2 regions of the Paenibacillus sp. GCM10027626 genome follow, and region 2 is predicted to be linked to the other one. Evidence: riboswitches for the same ligand, from Rfam matches in the RefSeq annotation. Region 2 holds a riboswitch; the other holds the start of a gene.
The links. Region 2 has a riboswitch for cyclic di-AMP ahead of ACFQ0N_RS25105 (TrkH family potassium uptake protein). Riboswitches for the same ligand answer to the same signal wherever they lie in the genome.
Positions count from the first base shown of each region.

Region 1 (11,547 bases), on a different contig from region 2:
CGGACATCCGAGCGCGCAATCGCATGCACGGCATCAAGCAATTCCTTGCTTGTAATGCCGCCAGCCTCTGCCGTCCCCGTACCGGGGGCGCAAGAAGGATCCAGCACATCGATGTCAATTGTCAAATAGACCGGACGCCCTGCAAGCTGCGGCAATACTTGCTTCAGCGGCTCCAGCACTTCAAACGGATAGAAGTTAATGTTCTCCCGCGCATACTGCCATTCCTCGCGGGAACCGGAACGAATGCCGAATTGATAAATGTTGCTGCCGCCCATTAACTCTGCCGCTTTGCGCAGCGGCGTGGAGTGCGACAGCGGCTCGCCTTCGTATTGCTCCCGCAGGTCGGCATGCGCATCAAAGTGGATGATCGCCAAATCCGGATACTTGGCATGTACTTCTCTGAAAATCGGCCAAGAAACCAGATGCTCTCCCCCCAGCCCGACCGGCAGCTTGTCATCTGCAAGCACGCCGCGAACATATTCGCCGATTATATCAAGCGAACGCGCGGCATTGCCGAATGGCAGCAGCAAGTCGCCTGCATCAAAGTAAGTAATATCTTCCAGACTCCGGTCCAAATAAGGACTATATTCCTCGAGTCCGATGGAAACCTCGCGGATACGCGGCGGACCAAAGCGAGATCCCGGGCGGAAGGATACCGTAAAGTCCATAGGCATGCCGTAAATAACTGCTTTGGAGGCAGCGTAATCTTCCGAGCTCAAAATAAAGACATTGCCCGAATATTGCTGATCGAGTTTCATATTTGCCTATCCTCTCTTATTTGACCAAGTCTTCTACAAACTTAGGCAGTGCAAATGCAGCCTTGTGCAGACGTGGAGAGTAATATTTTGTATCGCTCTCTGGAATAGCAGCTTCATCTACTGCCAAAGGATCATATTTTTTGCTGCCCATCGTAAATGTCCACAGACCGCTTGGGTAAGTCGGCACATTTGCCCAATATACGCGGACAATCGGGAAGACTTCCTTTACGTCACGGTTTACATTGGCAATTAGGTCCGCCTTGAACCATGGGTTGTCGGTCTGAGCAACAAAAATGCCGTCCTCTTTGAGGGCATCGTAAATGCCTTGATAGAAGCCGCGTGTAAACAGATTTACTGCCGGGCCTACCGGCTCGGTAGAATCTACCATAATAACGTCATAGCTGTTTTTATGATCATGAATATGCATAAAGCCGTCATTGACGATCACTTCAACCCGTTCATTGTCAAGCTGCCCCGCAATGTTCGGCAAATATTTTTTGGAATATTCGATGACCTTGCCGTCGATCTCTACAAGAACTGCCTTCTCTACCTCCGGATGCTTAAGCACTTCGCGGATCACGCCGCCGTCCCCGCCGCCAACGACAAGCACATGCTTAGGATTTGGATGGGTGTACAGTGCCGGGTGAGCTACCATTTCATGATAGACGAACTCATCCTTGTCTGTAGTCATTACCATGCCGTCCAGTACGAGCATAGTGCCGAACTCTTCAGTCTCAATCATGTCCAGCTTTTGAAAATCAGTTTGCTCACTGACATAAGTTTCTTTAATTTTGGCTGTAATGCCGTAGGTTTCAGTCTGCTTCTCGGTGTACCATAATTCCATCTGGCGTTCCCTTCTTTCGTCATTATCTATATGGAGCATTAACATTTGTAGGTCGCTGATCCAATCTGTATTATAGTGGAATGTTCATCCCTTTACAAACAGAAAAAACAACCTTTTAGAATGTATCTGCTGAAAAAAATATGAACGGCATGAATAGCCTTCCCTCTCATTTTCCATACTAAGGAAGTGAGACATCCGGAGGTGATTGCCATGACAAAACAAAATAGCAGCTCCCAGCGAAAACGGCGCTTGCCGCTTCTGATTCGGGCCGAAAGATGGGCCCCCCTGCTTCGCCGGATGAAGCGTTTGTTGATAGCGGCGGGATGCGGGCTTGCTGTGCTGATGATCGCGGCTTTCTGTTTTTTATTTTATTTGCATAAACAGGCGCTACCGGTCTCATTTATTAGCCAGACCTCGCAAATTATCGATCTGCAAGGCAATGTTATCGATGCTATTCATGCCGGTGAAAATCGGCAGTCGGTGCCGCTCAAAAATATCTCGCCCGATCTGGTTCATGCCACGCTCGCCATCGAGGATCAGCGATTCTACGATCATATCGGCTTCGATACGAAAGGGATGCTCCGCGCTATGCTAGTTAATTTGCAGCATTTCGACACCAAGCAAGGCGCCAGCACATTGACCCAGCAGCTTGCCCGCAATTTGTATCTGACGCATGAGCGCACATGGAAGCGCAAGTTCAAGGAAGCTATGTATACGCTGCAGCTCGAAATGCATTACTCCAAGGATGAAATACTCGGCCTTTATCTGAACCAGATCTATTACGGGCATGGGGCATACGGAGCAGAGGCAGCCGCCCAGCTTTATTTTGGCAAACAGGCTTCCGAGCTTACTTTGGGAGAGAGCGCCCTGCTCGCCGGAATTCCGAAAGGCCCGAAATATTACTCGCCATACAACGATATGAAAAATGCCAAGGATCGGCAGCGAACCATTCTGGCCATGATGGCCGAGCAAGGATATATCACTTCCGCGGAAGCCGAGCAAGCCGGAAGTGAATTATTGCACTTCAAGCCGCTCAGCAGCAGCCAGCAGGAAGGAACCGCCCCTTATTTTCGCGATTATATTCGCAGCATCGTTGTCGACCAGCTCGGATTAGACGAGCGCTTGCTTCTCGAAGGGGGCATAAAAATTTATACCACGCTCGATCCGATTGCCCAGCGGGCGGCTGAAGAAGCGATTGCCAAAGGAGTTCCCGAGCAATCCGAGCAGCAGGCTGCGCTCATTTCCATCGATCCCCGCAACGGATATATAAAGGCGATGGTCGGAGGCAGAAATTACAAGTCCAATCAATATAATCGTGTATTCGCGAATACACGGCAGCCGGGCTCTTCCTTTAAGCCGATCGTCTACTTGACTGCCCTGCAAGCGGGAGGGATGACGCCTCAATCGCGTTTCAAGAGCGAGCCTACCGTATTCACTTATGATGAAGGGCGGCAAACCTATGCGCCGCGTAACTATAACGACAAATATGCCAACAAAGAAATCGATATGCGGCAGGCAATCGCCAGTTCGGACAATATTTTTGCCGTGAGCACCTTAATGAAGGTCGGTCCCGACAAAGTAATCGACATGGCCAGAAAGCTGGGCATTCACAGTCCGATGAATGCCGTGCCTTCACTGGCGCTCGGCACCTTCCCGGTCAGTCCCTTTGAGATGGCTTCGGCATTCAGCGCATTTGCCAACGGGGGAGTTCGCATGCAGCCTATCGCCGTCTTCCGCATTGAGGACCGGTCGGGGCAAGTGCTGTATCAATACGAGCCAGCCTCCGAACAAGTCGTAGACGCGGCCCACGCTTATGTATTAACCCGCTTAATGGAGAGTGTTTTCGATACTGGAGGCACCGGCAACCGGGTTGCCGCTGTGCTCAAGCGGCCTGTCGCCGGCAAGACAGGGACTACAGCTACCGATGCCTGGCTGGTCGGCTATACGCCCGAGCTGGCTACTGCCGTCTGGGTCGGGTATGACAAGGACCGCAAGCTGACAACTTCCGAAGCTCACCGGGCAGCGCCGATATTCGCCAATTATGTCGAAAATGCTTTGAATGCTGTGCCGCCGAAAATTTTCGCCGTCCCCGAGGGAGTCGTCAATGTCTACATCGATCCGGATACCGGCAAGCTCGCCGCGGCGTCCTGCCCGAACAAACGGCTGGAAGCTTTCATTAGCGGCACGGAGCCAACCGAGATCTGCGGAGCGCATGGCGAAACGGCAGCCCCTGCCGGCACTAAAGAGCAGTCAGGGCAGCCGGACGAGTCATCCTGGTGGCGAACCTTCAAACGATGGTGGACGCATTAGAGGCGTCTAATATAAAGGGCTGCTCCAAAAGTGACCCGCAGGCAACTTTGGAAACAGCCCTTCGCCATTATTTGTTCAGCATCTCGAATACTTGCTCTACGTCTTTATCGCCGCGTCCGGACAAGTTAATAATAACAATTTGGTCCTTGCTCATGGATGGCACGATCTTTTTCGCATAAGCTACGGCATGTGCGCTTTCCAATGCCGGAATGATGCCTTCAGCGCGCGACAGCTCCTGGAATGCCGCCAGCACTTCTTCATTGCTGACCGTGGCATATTCCGCCCGGCCGGACATTTTAAGATGGCTGTGCTCAGGCCCGATACCCGGATAGTCCAAACCTGCGGCAATGGAATAGGTTGGCTTCGGATTGCCTTCTTCATCAAGCAGCACGAGACATTTGAACCCGTGAATAACGCTCGGCACACCTTGTGTAAGCGTTGGCGCCTGATCCGGTTCTACACCAATCAAGCGTACAGAAGGCTCGTCCAGATAATGCGCAAAGGCGCCGATCGCATTGCTGCCTCCGCCGACACAAGCCAGTACCGCGTCCGGCAGGCGGCCTTCCTTGCTCAAAATTTGGCGTTTGGACTCTTCGCTGATGACCGATTGGAAATGCTTCACCATCGATGGATACGGGTGCGGCCCTACCGCCGAACCCAACAAGTAGAAGGTTGTCTTATAATTGGCCACCAGGTCGTTCAGCGCTTCGTCAACAGCATCCTTCAGACGCCCTTGACCTTTGTCGACCGCTACCACCTTGGCACCCAGCAGCTCCATGCGGAATACATTCAGCGACTGACGCTTTGTATCCTCAAGCCCCATGTAGATGACGCATTCCATTCCGAACATCGCACAAACAGTAGCGGTCGCTACCCCGTGCTGGCCAGCCCCCGTCTCGGCAATAACCCGCTTCGCTCCCATCCGCTTGGCAAGCAAGATTTGACCAATAACATTATTAATTTTATGAGCGCCCGTATGATTCAAGTCTTCCCGCTTCAAGTATACCTTGGCCCCGCCCCACTCCGCAGTCAGATGCTTGGCAAAGGTGAGCGGATTTTCGCGGCCGACATACTCCCGCAGCAAATAGTGGTATTCCTCATTGAACTCAGGATCATCCTTATATTTTGTAAATTGCTCGTCCAGATGATCCATAACTTCCTGCAGCTCAGGCGGAATATAGCTGCCGCCAAACTCTCCGAAATATCCTTTTACTTCTGTCGCTTCATTCATCCGATCTGCCTCCAATATATTTTATTCGCTTAAAGCCTGCTTCAGCTCATCCGGCGAGCGATCCCACCATTCCAGATTATGGCTAACAAGCAATTTGCGCAAGGCTGCTTTCTCTTCTGCTCCAAGCTCATCCAGAATGAAGCGGCGTTTAATCGCATAGTCCAAATTGTTCACATGCTGCGCCAGTATTTTCCACCCTCGTCTAGCCTCGGAATCGATGAGCATCGGGCAAGCGGTCGCCCCCGCATAATATGAACCTTCCTCATTGCGGTCTACAGCAACCCATACAATCCAGCAAAGCCTGCCGTTCGGCACATCCTCCTTATTGGGGCTGAAGCGAATCCCGCGCTCGATCTTGCTCTTGGCATGCATAGCTCCAACATCTATATAGGCTTCTCCGTTATCGATCATGACGCAAGCTACTTGACTCAGGTCGATCGTGCCTGCCCCGAAGCCGCGATGCTTCTTATTGCTGACCACGTTGAGCGCTAATGTTTTCTTTTCCTTCTTTGGCGCTTGCTCAGCGCTCTCCGCAGTCTCTCCTTGCTGCCGCTCTTGGTTTTGTTCTTGTTCTGACATCGGCTTTCCCCGCCTTCCACTATATTGAAACTGCGCGCTCACGCACAGTTTTAACGCCTGTCCGTACTTTAATTCCATTTTAGCTAATAATCTGTGAAAAGCAAACATATACATGCTGTAGATGCTTGTCAACGGGAGGGAATCGTTCAATGACGCCACATCACACTAAGCGTTTACTAATGCTTGCTCTTCTAGCTGTTCTGGTCGGCGTAACCGCACGAGAAGGATTTAGTTCGGCCTGGGTTTCACAATATACATACGCCAATGCAGATGCGCTCGTCCCTGCCGCAGCTATTTCAGTCTCGAGAGATGAAGCTGGGAGCCAGGTATGGTCCAAGGAAGAAGAAATCCCCATTCAGAAGACTAAAATCGAGCTGAGCAAGCGAATCGTCGATTACCATATCGAAGTGAGCTTGCAAGAAGAAAACAAGCTGCTGCAAGGTACCCAGACCGTCACGTGGAAAAATCCCGGGCGCAAGCCGGTATCCGAGCTTTACTTTCACCTTTACCCCAATGCCTTCCGCTCGTCAGATTCTACCTTTATGCAGGAATCCGGAGGGCGGCTGCGCAATGATAAAGCGACCGCATCCAGCATTGGCTCTATGCGCATCGAATCACTTGAGACAATCCAGGGAGAAAGCCTCCTCCCGAGACTGCATTACGTCCAGCCTGACGACGGAAATACAAACGATTTTACGCTGGCCAAGCTCCGCCTGCCAGAAGCCGTTGCCCCGGGAGCAAGCGTCTCCTTGAGAATGAAGTTTGAGGTACAGCTGCCGGAGGTTTTCGCCCGCATGGGCTATGCCGGCGATTTCATAATGGCCGGGCAATGGTTTCCCAAACTGGCCGTTTTTGAACCGTCAGGCATGCGCGGCAGAACGGGTGAAGGCTGGAATGTGCATCAATATCATGGAAATTCCGAATTTTACAGCGATTTTGGCACCTACAGCGTGAAAATAAATGTGCCTGACGGTTATAAGGTTGCTGCCACAGGTTTTCAATCAGGGGCGCCAATCACTCAAAATGGGCGGCAGTCCTATCAATTTTATGCAGATGACGTGCACGATTTTGGCTGGTCTGCTTCTCCGGACTTTGTTTATGCAGAAGAGCCCTTCTCTACAACGGGCGTGCCGGGCGTAAGAATCAAGCTCTATCTTGATCCGCTTCATGCCGAGCTGAAGGACCGCTATATGCATGCCGCTAAATCCGCACTGACTAAATTTGCGCAGTGGTATGGGACATACCCTTATTCAACCTTGTCTATAGTCGTTCCGCCAAAAGGGGGGAACGGGGCGGGAGGAATGGAATACCCTACACTTGTTACAGCCTTCTCCGCCGATAATGAGAACCCGGGCTTTGAGCTTGAACGAACAGTCGTGCATGAAATCGGCCACCAATACTGGTACGGCATGGTCGCTACCAATGAATTCGAGGAGGCCTGGCTCGACGAAGGCTTCACTTCCTATGCCGAAGATAAAGTGATGGAAAGCGAATACGGCGTCACGCCAAATCTTGCGCTCGAAGCCAGCTATATGACCGATCCTGCACCGCTGAAACAGCTCGCCTGGTCCTACCATGACCATAATCATTATGCCGAAAATGTATATATGCGCGCCAAGCTCGTGCTGACCGGGATTGAAAACCAAGTCGGCGACGCAGCAATGCGGAAGATTCTGCGCACTTACTTTCAGAAATATAAATTCAAGCATCCTTCGACGGCCGATTTTCAGCGAGTGGTCGAAGAGGTGACGAAAACAAAATGGAACGACTATTTCAGCCAGTTCGTGTATGGCGACGCTATGGCCGATTATTCCGTAGAAGCGATCCAAGTGCGCGCCGTACAATCCGAGGGGAATAAGCAGCAGTATGAATCAAGCGTCCTGATTAAAAGGAATGGCGGCATTTACGGACCGCTCCCCATTTTGTTCAAGTTTGCTGATGGCACCACGCTCACGAAAAAATGGGACGGACAAGAAGCCCACATCCAGTACAGACTGCTGCATGACTCGCCATTGCTATGGGCTGCCGTCGATCCCCACGGCACGAATGTTCTGGACAACCAGCATATCAACAACTTTATGAAAGCCGAGCTGCCTGAAAAAACCCGCACACGCTGGAGTCTGATGGTCAGCAAGCTGGTCGAGGGGCTATTCGGCACAGTAGCGTGGTAATTCATCATAAAGCAGTAATGAAAGGAGGCGCTAGCATGAAAAATTATGTCAAACGGGGCTGGAAGCTGACATTTAAGCACATCTACATTATGATCGCCTTGTTTATATATGAACTGATATGGGGCTTCTTCATCTATCGTACTGTCGAATCGATCGTAGTGCCGCTGCTCCGCAGATTCCCGGATACCCTTGGCATCGATAGTGCTATACCCTTGTTTCTGGCCGAGGCCCAGTTTCGGCTGATGAAGACAGATCTCATTTCGCCCTATTTATGGTTGTTTGGCGGCCTGCTGGGAGTGCGTATATTAATAACACCGATCATCAATGCCGGCCTCCTCTATTCCCTATGCCACACAAACGATGATGGCAATACGCATTTTCTGCAAGGAATCCGCACCGCCTGGAGGCCAATTACACTGCTCTATTTTATCGAAACGCTCCTCATGCTGACACCACTTGCATGGCTGCTGCCCCTAGCGTGGAAACTGCTGGTTTCCAGCGGATCGCTGACCGGGCTGCTGGAGGAAATGATGCCTTACATTGCCGGCTGGCTGGCCTGGGCCGTATTGCTGCATCTTCTGTTTTTGGCCATGCAGCTTGGCGCTGTATCGGGAACCGGGATTTGGCGCACCTTATGGACGGCCTTGCGCCGCATACTCCCCTTCCTTGCAATTTCCTTTATGATGTGGCTAATGAGCATTTTTGTCAGCGCCACAGTGACCTCAGTTTCCATGATGCTGGCCGGCCTTGTCGCACTCATTGTAAATCAAACCTATTATCTGATACGTACCCTGATGAAAGTATGGACAATCGCCGCCCAATATGAAACCCTCCGCACAGATACATAATTGGTGAAGAACGGGCTCCGCAGCAGCGGAGCCTGTTTTCGTTATGAAAATTTCGGCCTTTACGATTAAAATCGCAAAAAGTTGCACTCTTAGAATTCTAATTTGTGAACATTATGTGAACTTAGCAGGGAAAATGCAAAAATACGCGAATTTATACTCCCGGAAATGAAAAATTTGCCGAATTCTCGTGAGAGAAACGGGGGAACCATCTTTGGGTGAATTGATCTCGTCCTCTGTCTTAATGAAGGACTGGAGGAGAGAGATCATAGGGGACCTTCAACCGAACCCCACAGCTAACCTCGTAGGCGTTGGAAGGAGTACCTTGTTTTGAAAAAGCTTTCTGCTTTGCTGATCGCCCTCTCTTTAATGCTTGTATTCCAAGTTGCAAGCGCCTTCGCGGCCGAGTCAAAGATGGACAGCATTATTAGCGATGTGATCGGCACGCCGTATCATTATGGCGGAACGACTACAAAGGGTTTTGATTGCTCCGGATTTACGATGTACGTATTTAAAAAAATCGGCGTCTCAATCTCGCGCACATCCGGATCCCAATCCAAGCTGGGCAAAAAAGTAGCCAAAAGCGACCTCATTCCCGGCGATCTCGTATTTTTCAATACGAGCGGCAAGGGCATTTCGCATGTTGGCATCTATGTTGGAGATAACAAGTTTGCACATTCTTCCTCCAGCAAAGGTGTAACTATAAGCGGCCTGAGCGATTCCTATTATGAAAAACGCTATGTAACTGCTCGCCGTGTAATGAGCACGGAAACGTTCGAAAAGTACGCCGACGAGCCTACTGATGAGCCTGTAGACGATCAGGACGTTGACTAAAGCATCCTTTAAGGATGCCTAATAAGACCACAGCTACTTTGTCTTTCGCGACGGACAAGCTGTGGTCTTGTTATTTTCAAGTATATAATAGAAGCAGCAATCCGATCCTGTGATTATATTCTTGTTTATGAAGGAGACGCTTCCCGTGACCCTGTCCAACTATCATCCCGTCCTGGCCGAATGGTTCGGGCTTACTTTCGGCCAGGCGACCGACGTGCAGTTGCAAGCCTGGTCAGCCATTGCAAAAGGTGATCATACCCTTATTGCCGCGCCGACAGGATCGGGAAAAACACTAGCCGCCCTGCTCCCTTGCCTGGATAAGCTGGTAAAGGGGAAATCTGCCGCAGCCAGCTGGCAGCCTGGGGTGCGCATTTTATATGTCACACCGCTCAAAGCCTTAAATAATGATATTCATCAGCACCTGCTCCATTTTATAGAAGAAATCGAGTCTTATGCCGCCAATACTGCAGAAGGCCGGTGGCCGTCCATTTCTTCCGCCGTTAGAACCGGCGATACGAAAGCCAGCGAACGCGCCAAAATTTTGCGCCGGCCGCCGGACGTACTCGTTACGACTCCCGAATCGCTTTATTTGCTGCTGACTGCAGAAAAAGGACGCAGCGCGCTGCAAACGACGACAGCTGTTATTGTCGATGAAATCCACGGACTCGCCGGGGATAAGCGCGGCGCCCATCTTTCCCTTTCACTGGAGCGGCTGACTGCGCTTTGTCCTCACAAAGTTCAGCGCATCGGAGTATCTGCTACGCAAAAACCGCTAGAGCGCATCGCCCGCTTCTTGGGGGGATGGGAGTCGGCTTTAGCGGAGCCGCGGCCTGTAACCATTATTGAAAGCCATATGACGAAAGCTATGCAGGTTCAAGTCATGATGCCGGAATATGACGAGCAGCTGCAAAACAGGGAAAACGCCTGGACGCCGATAATCAGCATGCTGATGCACCTCATGCAGTCTGCACGCTCAGTCTTGTTGTTCGTAAACAGCCGCCGCTTATGTGAACGGCTCGTCCTGCGCTTGAACGACCATACCGGCTACCAGTTCGCCCGTGCTCACCACGGCAGCCTCGCCCGCGAACGGCGGCTTGAGGTCGAGCAATTGCTGAAAAATGGCGATCTGCGCTGTCTGGTCGCTACTTCTTCGCTTGAGCTTGGCATCGATGTCGGGCATGTCGACCTTGTGCTGCAGCTCGATCCGCCGCCCGATGCGGCAGCCGGTATCCAGCGCATCGGGCGGGCCGGCCACTCCGTTGGCGACGTAAGCCGCGGCTTCATTATCGTCAGAAGCAAGGGACAGCTGGCCGAAGCAGCGGTTCTCCGCCGCAGCATCATCCGGCGGGATATTGCCGAAATACGCTTGCCGCAGCGTCCGCTGGATGTGCTCACCCAGCAAGTGACAGCCATCGTCGCGGCTGCCCCGATAACGGTGGACGCATTATTTCTGCTCGTTGCCGGCAGTGAATGCTATCGCCCGTTGACCCGGATGGAGCTGGAGGCTGTACTGCAGGTGTTGTCCGGATTTTATCCGTTCTCCAGGCCATTGCTGGACTGGGACCGCAGCAGCGGACTGCTGACCAAACGCGGAAACACGGCCGCTTCCGCTATTACCGGGGTTGGCACAATCCCTCAGTCCTCGATGTATTCCGTCCATCATGCCGACAGCCGAATTCACCTTGGCGAGCTGGATGAAGAGTATGTGCATGAAAGCCGCGCCGGCGACGTATTCCAGCTTGGCACCTCCTCTTGGATGATGAGCCGGATCGAGCAGGATCGCGTCTATGTCCAGGAAGCGCCTAACCGGTATAGTGAAATACCATTTTGGCGGGCCGAGCCGGGAGGGCGAAGCGTGGAAGCCGGCATGCAGCTCGGCAGCTTCATCGAACAACTGGAGCAGCGCCTTGAGCTGCCTCAGTCCGCCCCTGCCGCGGCCGCATCAATCAAGCCCGCACTGCTTCATGCGGCAATG
Region 1 covers NZ_JBHTHC010000006.1:358,735-370,281, reverse strand. Annotated here, with positions in the region: gene speB (agmatinase) at 1-758, opposite strand, end outside; gene speE (polyamine aminopropyltransferase) at 775-1,602, opposite strand; gene ACFQ0N_RS14640 (transglycosylase domain-containing protein) at 1,813-3,912, shown strand; gene trpB (tryptophan synthase subunit beta) at 3,980-5,143, opposite strand; gene ACFQ0N_RS14630 (YwhD family protein) at 5,165-5,722, opposite strand; gene ACFQ0N_RS14625 (M1 family metallopeptidase) at 5,872-7,893, shown strand; gene ACFQ0N_RS14620 (hypothetical protein) at 7,929-8,741, shown strand; cyclic di-AMP (ydaO/yuaA leader) riboswitch at 8,907-9,064, shown strand; gene ACFQ0N_RS14615 (C40 family peptidase) at 9,069-9,572, shown strand; gene ACFQ0N_RS14610 (DEAD/DEAH box helicase) at 9,718-11,547, shown strand, end outside.
Region 1: it holds a riboswitch for cyclic di-AMP, as region 2 does, so the genes downstream of both, ACFQ0N_RS14615 (C40 family peptidase) here and ACFQ0N_RS25105 (TrkH family potassium uptake protein) in region 2, are expected to answer to the same signal.

Region 2 (11,547 bases):
CTTGAGACGGCTGGCATTCAATATGGAGAGGTGATCAGCCGCTTTCCCCGCAACTCGGCCAATCGCAAATTTGTAGAGCGGCTGCGCGGCGATGACAATCAGATGGCGCAATTGAATTATGTCGCCTACAAATATAATCTAGCTGTAATAGATTTATGCCGCTTGCTGGATGAGGACGGCGTTTTTAATCCGCGCGGAGAGCTGATGGTGGATGAGCTGCAGCTGCGTGCCAGCCAGATGTATCGTCAGGACCGCAAGCGTGAAGGGGAGCGCCAGCGGATGATGGCCAGATCGGCTGCCGCTTCCGAAAGTGGCGGCAATGAGACGGCGGAATTGGACGAGCCGCCTGAGGAAATGGCGGTGGCTTCGGAATACTATCTGGATGTTCCGGGGCAGCTGGCGGACAGATGCGATATTCATCAATATAATATGTTAATGCGCAACGAGCCGCATACGCGCTTTCTGGCCCGTTTTTTTCCTGGCGCAGTACCGGAGTGGATCATTCGCGTATTTGAAGTGATCGATCTGAATTACCGGCTGAACGGCTCGGTAATTAATGTGCTGATTCATTATGTATTGGGCATGAATGATGCCCAGCGGATTAATAAAACTTACATAGACGCCGTTGCTTCCAATATGCTGGTGAAGCAAGTAGATTCTTTTGAAAAAGCGGTTCAATATGTACGGGAACAAGTTCGTCTGGAGCAGGAGCGGGAAATGCGGCAGCACAGCGGCGGTGCGGCATCTGCCGGAACAGTGCCTCGTCCCGGGGGAACCAGCCGGGCGCGCGGGCGCAAGCCTTCAATGGCCATTGTGCAGGACGCGGTTTTGGAAGAAACGATATCGCAGGAGGAACTGGAGGAAATGCGGCGCCTCGCCCGCAAGCTGGACGGCAACAAGTAATAGATGAAGGAGGGCGAGAGGTATGACGATGGAATCGCTCGGCAATTTGATCAAACAATGGCCAGCCGGCAAAAATGCGCTTCAGGAGGCGGGGCGGCTCATGCAAGAGGTATTGGCCGACCCGATCGTCCAGCAGTTTTGGGCCGAGCATCCTGAGCTTGACCGCGATATGCTTCGGGTTAATTTAAACCGTATTTACCAGTACGCCAAGGAACAGCGCAATTGCGCAAACTGTCCGGGACTGGACAATTGCCCGAACGATTTTGAAGGCCATTATACGATACTTTCCTGCGAGCAGATAGGAGAGGATATTCAGCTGCAGGATCGCAAAGCCGCCTGCCATAAATTAATTGCGCGCCAGAGCGAGAATCAAATCCGCAGCCGGGTGCGCAGCTTTTATGTAGACGAGCGGGCATTATTGCAAGGCTATTCGGCAGATGAAATATTGACCAATGATCTTAAAAGAAGCAAAGCGGTCATGCAAGTGCTGCAATATATAGATCGAACCAAGGAGCAGGGGCTGCAAACAAAAGGGATATATTTGGCCGGTTCCTTCGGTACAGGAAAAACCTTTTTAATGTGTTATATGCTGCATGAGCTCGCGAAGTCGGGATATACCGGAGCCATCGTTTACATGCCGGAGTTTGTCGAGGATTTGAAGGCGTTAATGCATGAGCCGGGGAAATTGAAGGAAACGGTCGAATTGATGAAGGAAACCGATCTGCTCGTTTTTGACGATATCGGGGCCGAAAATTTGAACCCATGGGTCAGAGATCATGTCATGGGCGCGATACTCAATTACCGGATGAATCGCAAGCCGACCTTTTATACATCGAATTATAATTTGGACATGCTGGAGAGGCACTTCAGCTTCACAAACAAAGACGGGGATGAACTGCATAAGGGACAGCGGCTAATGGACCGGGTCCGCCACTATGTGGAGGTAGTCCATGTAACAGGCCATAACAAGCGCGGCCGATAAAACTGTATGCACAAAATAAGGTATCGCAGGTCCGCTTAGCCGCTCGGATCCGGGATGCAAACAAAAAGACACCGGCCGGCGGTTGACGGTCGGTGTCTATGTCGCCAAGGACGGCGCCAGCCGTTTCTTCTTAGGCTGTTCTTTAGGAAATCACAAACTTGATAATGACCGCAGCTGCGAATACGATAAACATAAATCCAAAGAAACCGGCAAAACCGAAAGCGACATCAAAAAAGTCGTTGCGCGGTTCCTCGTTGACGTGCTCGCGGGGGTCTCTAACATTTTCCATTTGTATAACTTCCTCCTCGGGCGCATTTTGCTCATCTTAGTATACCCAAGATCATGAATAAATGTAAAGCTTCCTTCGTGACAATTATGGTACAATAATTCACAAACTGTTCAAACGGTGTTTGGGAGGAGAAAGAATGAAAGAGAATGAAGCGGCCGAACTGATTCGCAGCAAGCTTGCGCTGCTTCCAGATCAGCCCGGCTGTTATTTGATGAAAAACGCAGATGGCACCGTTATTTATGTCGGCAAGGCAAAAGTATTGAAAAATCGGGTGCGCTCGTACTTTAACGGCAGTCATAACGGCAAAACGCAGCGGTTAGTCGCTGAAATCCGCGATTTTGAATATATTGTCACCGCAAGCAATATGGAAGCTTTAATACTGGAATGCAATTTAATTAAGCAGTATCATCCTCGTTACAATGTGCTGCTTAAAGATGACAAAACCTTTCCTTATATAAAAATTACAAGCGACAAACATCCGAAGCTAGAGGTAACGCGGCGGATCGTCAAGGACCGCGGCAAATATTTCGGGCCTTATCCGAATGCCTTTGCGGCGCAGCAGACGAAAAAACTGCTCGATCGGCTCTATCCGCTGCGCAAATGCAAAACATTGCCGGATAAAGTATGTCTCTATTATCATATCGGCCAGTGTATAGCTCCTTGTGAGCTGGAAATTGCTCCCGGCACATACGAAGCGATGGTCCAGGAAATTACGAAGTTTTTGAATGGCGGTCATGAAGAGGTGCGGCGCAATTTGCAGCAAAAGATGGAGGCTGCCGCCGAGAAGCTGGAATTTGAACGGGCGAAAGAATTCCGCGATCAAATACAGGCGATCGATGCCATTATGGAAAAGCAGAAAATTACGTTGTCTGACGCTATGGATCGCGACGTCTTCGGCTTCGCAACCGAAAAAGGCTGGATGTGTGTGCAAATTATGTATATGCGCCAAGGCAAGCTGATTGAGCGCCGGGCAACGAGTTTCCCCTATTACGGGGAAGCTTATGACGATTTTATCACCTTTGTAACGCAATATTACAGCGAAAACCCTGCTCTTCCAAAAGAAATTCTGCTGCCTGCTCCGCCTGAGGCTGTGACGGAAGAGGGAGCAAATAACGACAGCGCGCCGGCAGCGGCGAATACGGCCGAAGACGTGCGCGCAGCGCTGGCGGACTGGTTGAAGGTGAAGGTATTTATGCCTCGCCGCGGCCAGAAGCGGGAAGTCATCGCCATGGCCAATCAAAATGCGCATATGGCGCTGGAGGAAAAGTTCAGACTGATTGAACGCGACGAACAGCGGACTCTGGTCGCAGCACAAGGGCTGGCGGAAGTGCTGGGGATGGCAACGGTCGGCCGGATCGAGGCCTTTGACAACTCCAATATTCAGGGGACTGACCCGGTGTCGGCGATGGTGGTCTTTACAGATGGCAAGCCGGATAAAAAGGAGTACCGCAAATATAAGGTGAAGACGGTACAAGGGCCGGACGACTATGAGACGATGCGGGAGGTCATCCGCAGGCGCTATGAACGAGTCTTGAAGGAAGGCTTGCAGCTTCCCGATCTGATCATCGTCGATGGCGGACGGGGGCAAATCTCCGCTGCCCTGGACGTGCTGGAAAATGAGCTGGGCCTATATTTGCCGGTATGCGGGCTTGTGAAGGATGCCAAGCACAAAACGGCGCAGCTGATGGTTGGCGACCCGCCGGAAATTGTGCCTCTTGCCCGCGACAGCCAGGAGTTTTATTTGCTGCAGCGCATTCAGGACGAGGTACACCGGTTTGCGATTACGTTTCATCGCGAGCAGCGAGGCAAGTCGATGGTGGCTTCGCGTCTTGACGCTATCCCGGGTATTGGCGAAAAGCGGCGCAAGCTGCTGCTCAAGCATTTTGGATCGATCAAAAAAATGAAAGAAGCAGCTGTCGAAGATTTCCGCCCGCTATCCATTGGCGAAAAGCTGGCTGCTCAAATCATTGCCGCTTTGAATGAAGAGGCGTAAAAAGCAAAAAGCCGTTCTTGCATCCATCAAGAAACGGCTTTTTGCTTTATTTCATGAAGCTGTCGGCGTCCTCATTTCCCTGCGGGATGACCAGAAGCGCAGCAGGGCGGCAATTGGAATCGGCAGCAGAATATAAAGGATGCCCATTGCGATATTGCCTGCTGACCCGAGAAACATAAGCGACATTGCCATCATCAAGCTGTCGAAGATCGCATGTGCGAAGATGACCGTCGCCAATCCAAAGCGTAGAAACAAGTAACAAAACAGTAAACCGATCAACGTTAGTTCGAATAAGCGGGTCGTCGCCGGGAAAATCGGATAGGTGACGTGCCCCAAGGCCCAAATGATGGTCGGAATTAGCGAGGCGACGAAGGTGTTGCGAAACCATTTTTTCATAAGGGCTATGCCAAAGAAGCGATAGACCGCCTCCTCAGAAATAGCGGCGCACCATGCCAGCAGCGGAAAGATCAACGGCGATGCAAAATTGTAAGGCGATTGCGCGACATCTGTAGTCGACCAGGCGCCCGTAGATTTTTCCAAAACCATTAGGATGACCGTTTGAGCGCCGAGCAAAATAAAGGCGCACAAGTAGCCGAGCCACATACTTTTCCAGATATGATCTCCATATCCCCGTTCTTTGCTGCGCAGCCATAAATTGCGTCCCATGGAACGCCAGAGCCCATCGCCGGCTACAAGCGAGAAATATACGGAAAGTGCCATAACCGCTGTAATGGCGCAAGTTACGAGCGTAGCGACAATCGCAAATACGGCGGCATCAGGCTCTTCCCCGAAGGTGGCAATTATGCCGTCCAACATGTTGAAATTGTTGACTAGATAAAAGAGCAAAAACACGCCGGCCAGCAGCAGGCCTCTGACAAATGAGGTATGCTTGCGGTAAAGTGCCGCATAAATTATGGCCAGAACGAACAAGACAAAAGAAAGCAGCAGACTGCCGATCAACGAAATGGTCGCTGCAAGCTTCGATTGCTCGTTGACATAGCTTTCGTAGTCAGCCGGCACGACGAACGCCGGTTTATAGCCGGAAATGTATAATTGGCCGTCCTCTGTTTGATTGACGCGAATCGTTAAACGCAGGGCAGCGTCTTTGACCTTCTCGCCCGTTACCAGCAATTTCACGACGCCGGGAGCTGCAGCGCCGTCCTCCACAGTTAGCCTGTCGGCCGCATAGCCTTGGCTTGCAGCGAAAGTAAGCGCCGCTTCCAGGGGCTTAGGGGAGGCGGAGGAGACAGCGTCCACCTGATTCCAGGCAACAACACTGCCGGTTTCCATATGAACATACATAAATAAATGACTTTTATCCGGCAGCGTGGCAGAAACCTGGAAAGTATCGGTAGGGAGCTTGGCTCCGTATTTTTTGTCATAGGCCTCAACTTGCTTTTCCTTTGACAAATAACCGTATAACAAGCTGTTCGATTGGTGGACGGCGTGAACGGCCGTAGGCTTCTGCTTGAATTGCTCCTCGGCAAAGCTGACAGCTGCCTGCTCTGCTGCCGCTTTGCTGATTACCTTCGCCGCTTCATTTTTGAAAAATGTATCTGCCGTTGCCGGAATCACTTGCACCACAACATAGATCGCGGCGCAGACGGCTGCAAACCAAGTGAATAATTTCCAGTTAGGCTGCAGTTCGGGCTTTTGAATGGACAAAAGATTCACCTCTTCATGTAGGGATACGTCATTGGCTGCGAATATATACTAGTACCATATCATAACTGCTCTGTTTTTTTCCATGTAACCGGTTATTTCGTCATGCGGAAGAGAAAAAAGGATGAAAAGCATCGTGCGATATTGATTTTATGTCCCCATTAAGGTAAATTGCCCTTTTTCGCTTCATTTTTAAACCCATTTAAACTTGGCTATTTTTTGGTGTGAACCGTATAATGAGTACGAATTAAATAGTGACAGCCGAATTTCAAGAGTTGAAAACGGGGGAACCAATTTTTGTCGCTTTTCGTCTGGCGACATGGGGTGAATTTCGCAATGCATGTTAGGCAATGCTAATGATTGCGAATAGGGCCGCCTTTCCAGGCCCGAATCCGTCAGCTAACCTCGTAGGCTGCGTGGAACAGGACTCATCTGCGAATAAGCATTGGGGTACCAGTGCTTTTTTTTGTGCCTGTAAACCATAGCATAGATCGGAAAAGGTGATGAAATATGCTCAAGCACTGGAGACGATTTCGCTGGTCGCCGCCGCGAATTTTGGCAGCAGGCTTCGCAGTTATTATATTCCTTGGGGCTGTTCTGCTTTCCATGCCGTTTGCTTCCAGAGACGGCAGCGGTACGCCGTTTATCGACTCTCTATTTACAGCTACCTCGGCTACATGTGTTACAGGTTTAATTTCTGTCGATACCGGCAGTCATTATTCGACAATCGGCCATTTAATTATCATTTTTCTCATTCAAATTGGCGGATTGGGATTTATGACGGTAGCGACGCTGTTTGCTTTTATGCTGCGCAAAAAAATATCGTTCAAGGAACGGTTAGTTTTGCAGGAGGCGATGAACCAGGGAAGCATTGAGGGGATCGTCCGGCTAGTCCGCAAGGTACTGCTGTACTCGCTGACGATTGAAGCGGTCGGCGCTGTTTTGTTTACGATTCGCTGGTCTTTCGATATGCCGCTGGCGAAGGCGATTTTTTTTGGCTGCTGGCATGCGATTTCGATGTTTAACAATGCCGGCTTTGATTTATTTGGCCAATTTGGGACGCCGTTTGTCAGCTTTACCGCCTATACAAGCGATCCGCTGGTCAATTTGGTCACGATGGGGCTCATTATTTTAGGCGGGCTCGGCTTTATTGTCTTGTCGGATATTATTGAATACCGCGTCAAGCGAAAGCTGAGCTTGCATTCCAAAATCGTGCTTACGATGACGGCAGCGCTGATCCTCATCGGGGCAATTGTCACCTATTGCTTCGAGTTTTCCAATCCGCACACATTGGGAGCTTTGAGCTGGGACGGGAAAATTTGGGCGGCATTCTTTCAATCCGTCTCGCCGCGCACCGCGGGAGCAAACACGGTCGATTTGTCCAGTCTGAGACAAGCCACGCAATTTTTTATGGTGGTGCTGATGTTTATCGGCGCATCGCCGGGCTCGACGGGCGGCGGCATCAAGACAACGACCTTCGCCACATTAATCGGTGCCGTCATCACGATGATTCGCGGACGGGAAGATATCGTCATGTTCAAAATGCGGCTCGGCCGCGAACGCATATTGAAAGCATTGACGATTACAATGCTGGCGCTGGCATTAGTAATTGTCGTAACGATGCTGCTCACTGTGACGGAAGATAAGCCGTTTCTGCATCTTTTGTTTGAAACGACATCCGCTTTTGGTACTGTCGGGCTTTCATTGGGAGTTTCGCCAGAGCTGACATTGCTTGGAAAAGTGCTCGTATGCCTGACGATGTTTGCCGGAAGATTGGGGCCGTTGACATTGGCTTACGCGCTTGGATCTACCACAGATAAAGAGCTTTACCGTTACCCTGAGGGGAAAATTACGATTGGATAGGGAAGTAGGAGAGGGAAATGAAGACAGGTCAATTTGTAATCATTGGGTTGGGGCGTTTTGGTTCTAGTCTGGCCAAAGAGTTAATCGAGCTTGGCTATGAAGTGCTTGGCATCGACAAGGATGAGGAAATCGTCCAAGACTTGAGTCCGCTTTTGACGCATACGGTCGTAGCGGAATCTACGGACGAGGATGTGCTCCGTTCGCTCGGCGTCCGCAATTTTGACTGCGGCGTTGTGGCGATTGGCGATGATATTCAGGCAAGCATCATGACGGCTATTTTATTGAAGGATCTCGGAGTGAAAACAGTCGTAGCCAAAGCGCTTAACGAGCTGCATGGCCGGGTGCTGGAGAAGATCGGAGTCGATCGCATCGTCTACCCGGAGCGGGATATGGGGATCCGCGTCGCGCATCAGCTCGTATCACCCAATTTGCTTGACTATATTGAACTGTCGAAAGACTATACGATTGCTGAGCTGGCGGTACCCCGCTGCCTAAACGGAAAGACGCTGCAAGACTTGAACCCGCGTGCCCGTTTTGGCTGCAGCATTGTGGCTATTAACACGCCAAAAGGCGTCATAATCGCCCCGTCGGCAACAGATGTGCTGGCCGAAAAGGACGTTATGGTCATCATCGGCACCAATCAGCAAATCGAGCATTTTGAAGCGGCGGTTATTCGGTAACAAATATCGGGAATACTAAAAGGATAGCGAGCCGGCTGCAGCCTGTGCGGCTCCGCTGTCCTTTTAAGTATGCTTGGACTCGCTTCGTTTATAATAGGTAGAGATTTCATCGATCCATAACCGTACGGAAGGGCTCAGGCTTTCCGGCCCCGCATGAATTAATGCTGTCGTCCGTTTCGTCGCTTCAAGCTCGCGGATCGGCACGACAGCCAGATCGTTGTCGCTGAGCAGCTGCTGGCGCAGGTAGGATTTGGGCAGCAGCGTGCCGGCTCGGCAAGTGTGAAGCAGGCGGAGGATCGCCTCGAAGGAATCGATCTCCATACGGACATCAGGCAGCAGCCGATAAGTTTCGAATACTTCGTCCGTCAAAATGCGGTACCACGTGCCTTTGGAAAACAAAATCATTGGCAAGCCATTTATATCGCCAATTTCCGGTTTTCCTTTTTCCATAATAAAATGATTGCGCGGCAGTACAAGAATAAGATGATCGTCGAATAGCGGCACACAAGTTAGTGCGGAATCGTCAATTCGCGAGGCTACAATGCCGATATCTGCTTTCTTTTCCCGGACAAGTGTAACAATTTCGTGGGTTTTGCCCGTAATCGCTTTTATGTCAAGCTCCGGACTCCGCGCTGTCAAGGCTTGTATGAGATCGGGCAAAGTTGTTTGCAATGTAGTGAGGCTGGCGCCGATCGTCAATGTCGTCCGGCCGACTGCTTTATACTCCGCGACCATTTGCAAATAACGCAAATGTTGATGACGGACCTCGGTGGCATACTCATAGGTCAATTCTCCGATTCTGGTCAGCTCCAGCCGTTTGCCCACCCGACGGAAAAGCTCGACGCCGAGCTGTTCTTCCAATTTGGCAATTTTGCGCGATAGGGCGGGTTGAGATAAATTAAGCAAAGAAGCTGCTTTATTCATGCTCGATTGATCGACTACGACAGCAAAAACATTCAATTCTTCGATCATAATGGCCTCCATTTCTCTGCTTATGCAAATAAGTTATAAAAATTAATCAACAATAAGCAATTCCATTATAAGCGGAAAAGGAGTATGATGTGAAGTGTGACCAAAATGTGTCAAGCTTTCTGTTGACGCTTTAGGGGGCGGGAGTTACAATGGACAATGGTGTTTTGACAAGGAACGACGAAAAAGTAATCGACAGGATTGAAAGGAGAACGCGAACGTTATGAAAGGAAATTCGTATTTAGCGCGCAAGATTCACTCGCTGCTCGGAGTTATTCCGCTCAGTTTATTCATCGTTGAGCACGGAATAACGAACTATGCAGCATTTGAGAGCGGGCCGCAAGGGTTTAAAGATGGTGTCGATTTTATTAACGGTTTGCCGCTTATCTTTTACCTAGAATTGTTCGGGATTTGGCTGCCGCTGCTATTCCATGGAGTATATGGCCTCTATGTAGCCTATCAGTCGAATATCAACACCGGACGTTTCCAATATGGGCGCAACTGGGCGTTTATGATGCAGCGTATTACCGGCGTCATCACGTTTATTTTTGTTGTGTGGCATTTGTACCAGACCCGCTATCAGTTGATGGTCGGCAACATTACGCATGATCAGCTTGGCTCAACCATGCATAGTATTTTCGACAACCCGTTATATGTTGCACTTTATGTTATCGGCGTACTCTCAGCGGTGTTCCATTTCAGCAATGGTATGTGGGCATTCCTTGTAAGCTGGGGTATTACTGTAGGTCCGCGCGCACAACGTATCTCTTCCTACATTTGGATGGGCGTATTCGTGATCGTGTCGGCGTTCTTCCTGCTTTCTCTGACTGCATTCCGCGGTGACGAGTTTAAAGAAGCGGCTACGGCTGCATTGACGCTCATTAATATCGGGTAAAGAGAAGGAGTGAATTGAAATGGCTAAAAGAAAGGTTATTGTCGTAGGCGGCGGTCTTGCCGGCCTTATGGCTACAATAAAAGCAGCGGAAGCTGGCGTGCAAGTCGATTTGTTTTCACTTGTGCCAGTGAAACGTTCGCACTCTGTTTGTGCTCAAGGCGGCATTAACGGCGCCGTTAATACAAAAGGTGAAGGCGACTCTCCATGGGAGCACTTTGACGATACCGTCTATGGCGGCGACTTCCTGGCCAATCAGCCTCCCGTCAAGGCGATGTGCGAAGCTGCCCCTGGCATCATTCATTTGATGGACCGCATGGGCGTTATGTTTAACCGCACGCCTGAAGGCTTGCTTGATTTCCGCCGCTTTGGCGGCACGCAGTACCACCGTACGGCCTTTGCCGGCGCGACAACCGGCCAGCAATTGCTGTATGCGCTGGATGAGCAGGTTCGCCGCTGGGAGACGGTTGGCCTTGTCAACAAATATGAGCATCATGAATTTTTGGGAGCGGTGCTTGACGATGACGGCGTATGCCGCGGTGTATCGGCACAGGATTTGCGCTCGATGGAAATTCAAACGATATCCGCAGATGCCGTAATTTTGGCTTCAGGCGGTCCTGGCATTATTTTCGGCAAGACGACCAACTCCGTTATTAATACAGGTACGGCAGCAAGTGCTGTATATCAGCAGGGTGTACATTATGCGAACGGCGAATTTATTCAAATTCACCCGACTGCGATTCCGGGCGATGACAAGCTTCGTCTGATGTCGGAATCGGCGCGCGGCGAAGGCGGCCGGATCTGGACATATAAAGACGGCAAGCCTTGGTATTTCCTTGAGGAAAAATATCCGGCGTACGGAAACCTTGTACCGCGTGACATTGCGACACGTGAAATTTTCCATGTGTGTGTAGATCAAAAGCTGGGCATCAACGGCGAGAACATGGTTTATCTTGATCTATCGCACAAGGATCCGAAGGAATTGGATGTCAAGCTGGGCGGCATTATCGAGATCTATGAGAAATTTATGGGCGATGACCCGCGCAAAATTCCGATGAAGATCTTCCCGGCGGTCCACTACTCGATGGGCGGCATGTGGGTTGATTACAACCAGATGACCAACATTCCCGGCTTGTTCGCTTGCGGCGAATGCGAATATCAATATCACGGAGCGAACCGTCTTGGCGCCAACTCGCTGCTGTCGGCGATCTACGGCGGCATGATCACCGGCCCGAAAGCAGTTGAATATATCAAAGGCTTGAAAAAATCTGCCGACGATATTTCCTCCGCGGTGTTCGATCGCGAGCAAAAGCG
Region 2 covers NZ_JBHTHC010000015.1:12,107-23,653, reverse strand. Annotated here, with positions in the region: gene ACFQ0N_RS25130 (replication initiation and membrane attachment family protein) at 1-903, shown strand, start outside; gene dnaI (primosomal protein DnaI) at 932-1,885, shown strand; gene ACFQ0N_RS25120 (YqzM family protein) at 2,028-2,174, opposite strand; gene uvrC (excinuclease ABC subunit UvrC) at 2,311-4,167, shown strand; gene ACFQ0N_RS25110 (CPBP family intramembrane glutamic endopeptidase) at 4,219-5,832, opposite strand; cyclic di-AMP (ydaO/yuaA leader) riboswitch at 6,079-6,258, shown strand; gene ACFQ0N_RS25105 (TrkH family potassium uptake protein) at 6,340-7,692, shown strand; gene ACFQ0N_RS25100 (potassium channel family protein) at 7,710-8,372, shown strand; gene ACFQ0N_RS25095 (LysR family transcriptional regulator) at 8,436-9,344, opposite strand; gene ACFQ0N_RS25090 (succinate dehydrogenase cytochrome b558 subunit) at 9,565-10,236, shown strand; gene sdhA (succinate dehydrogenase flavoprotein subunit) at 10,256-11,547, shown strand, end outside.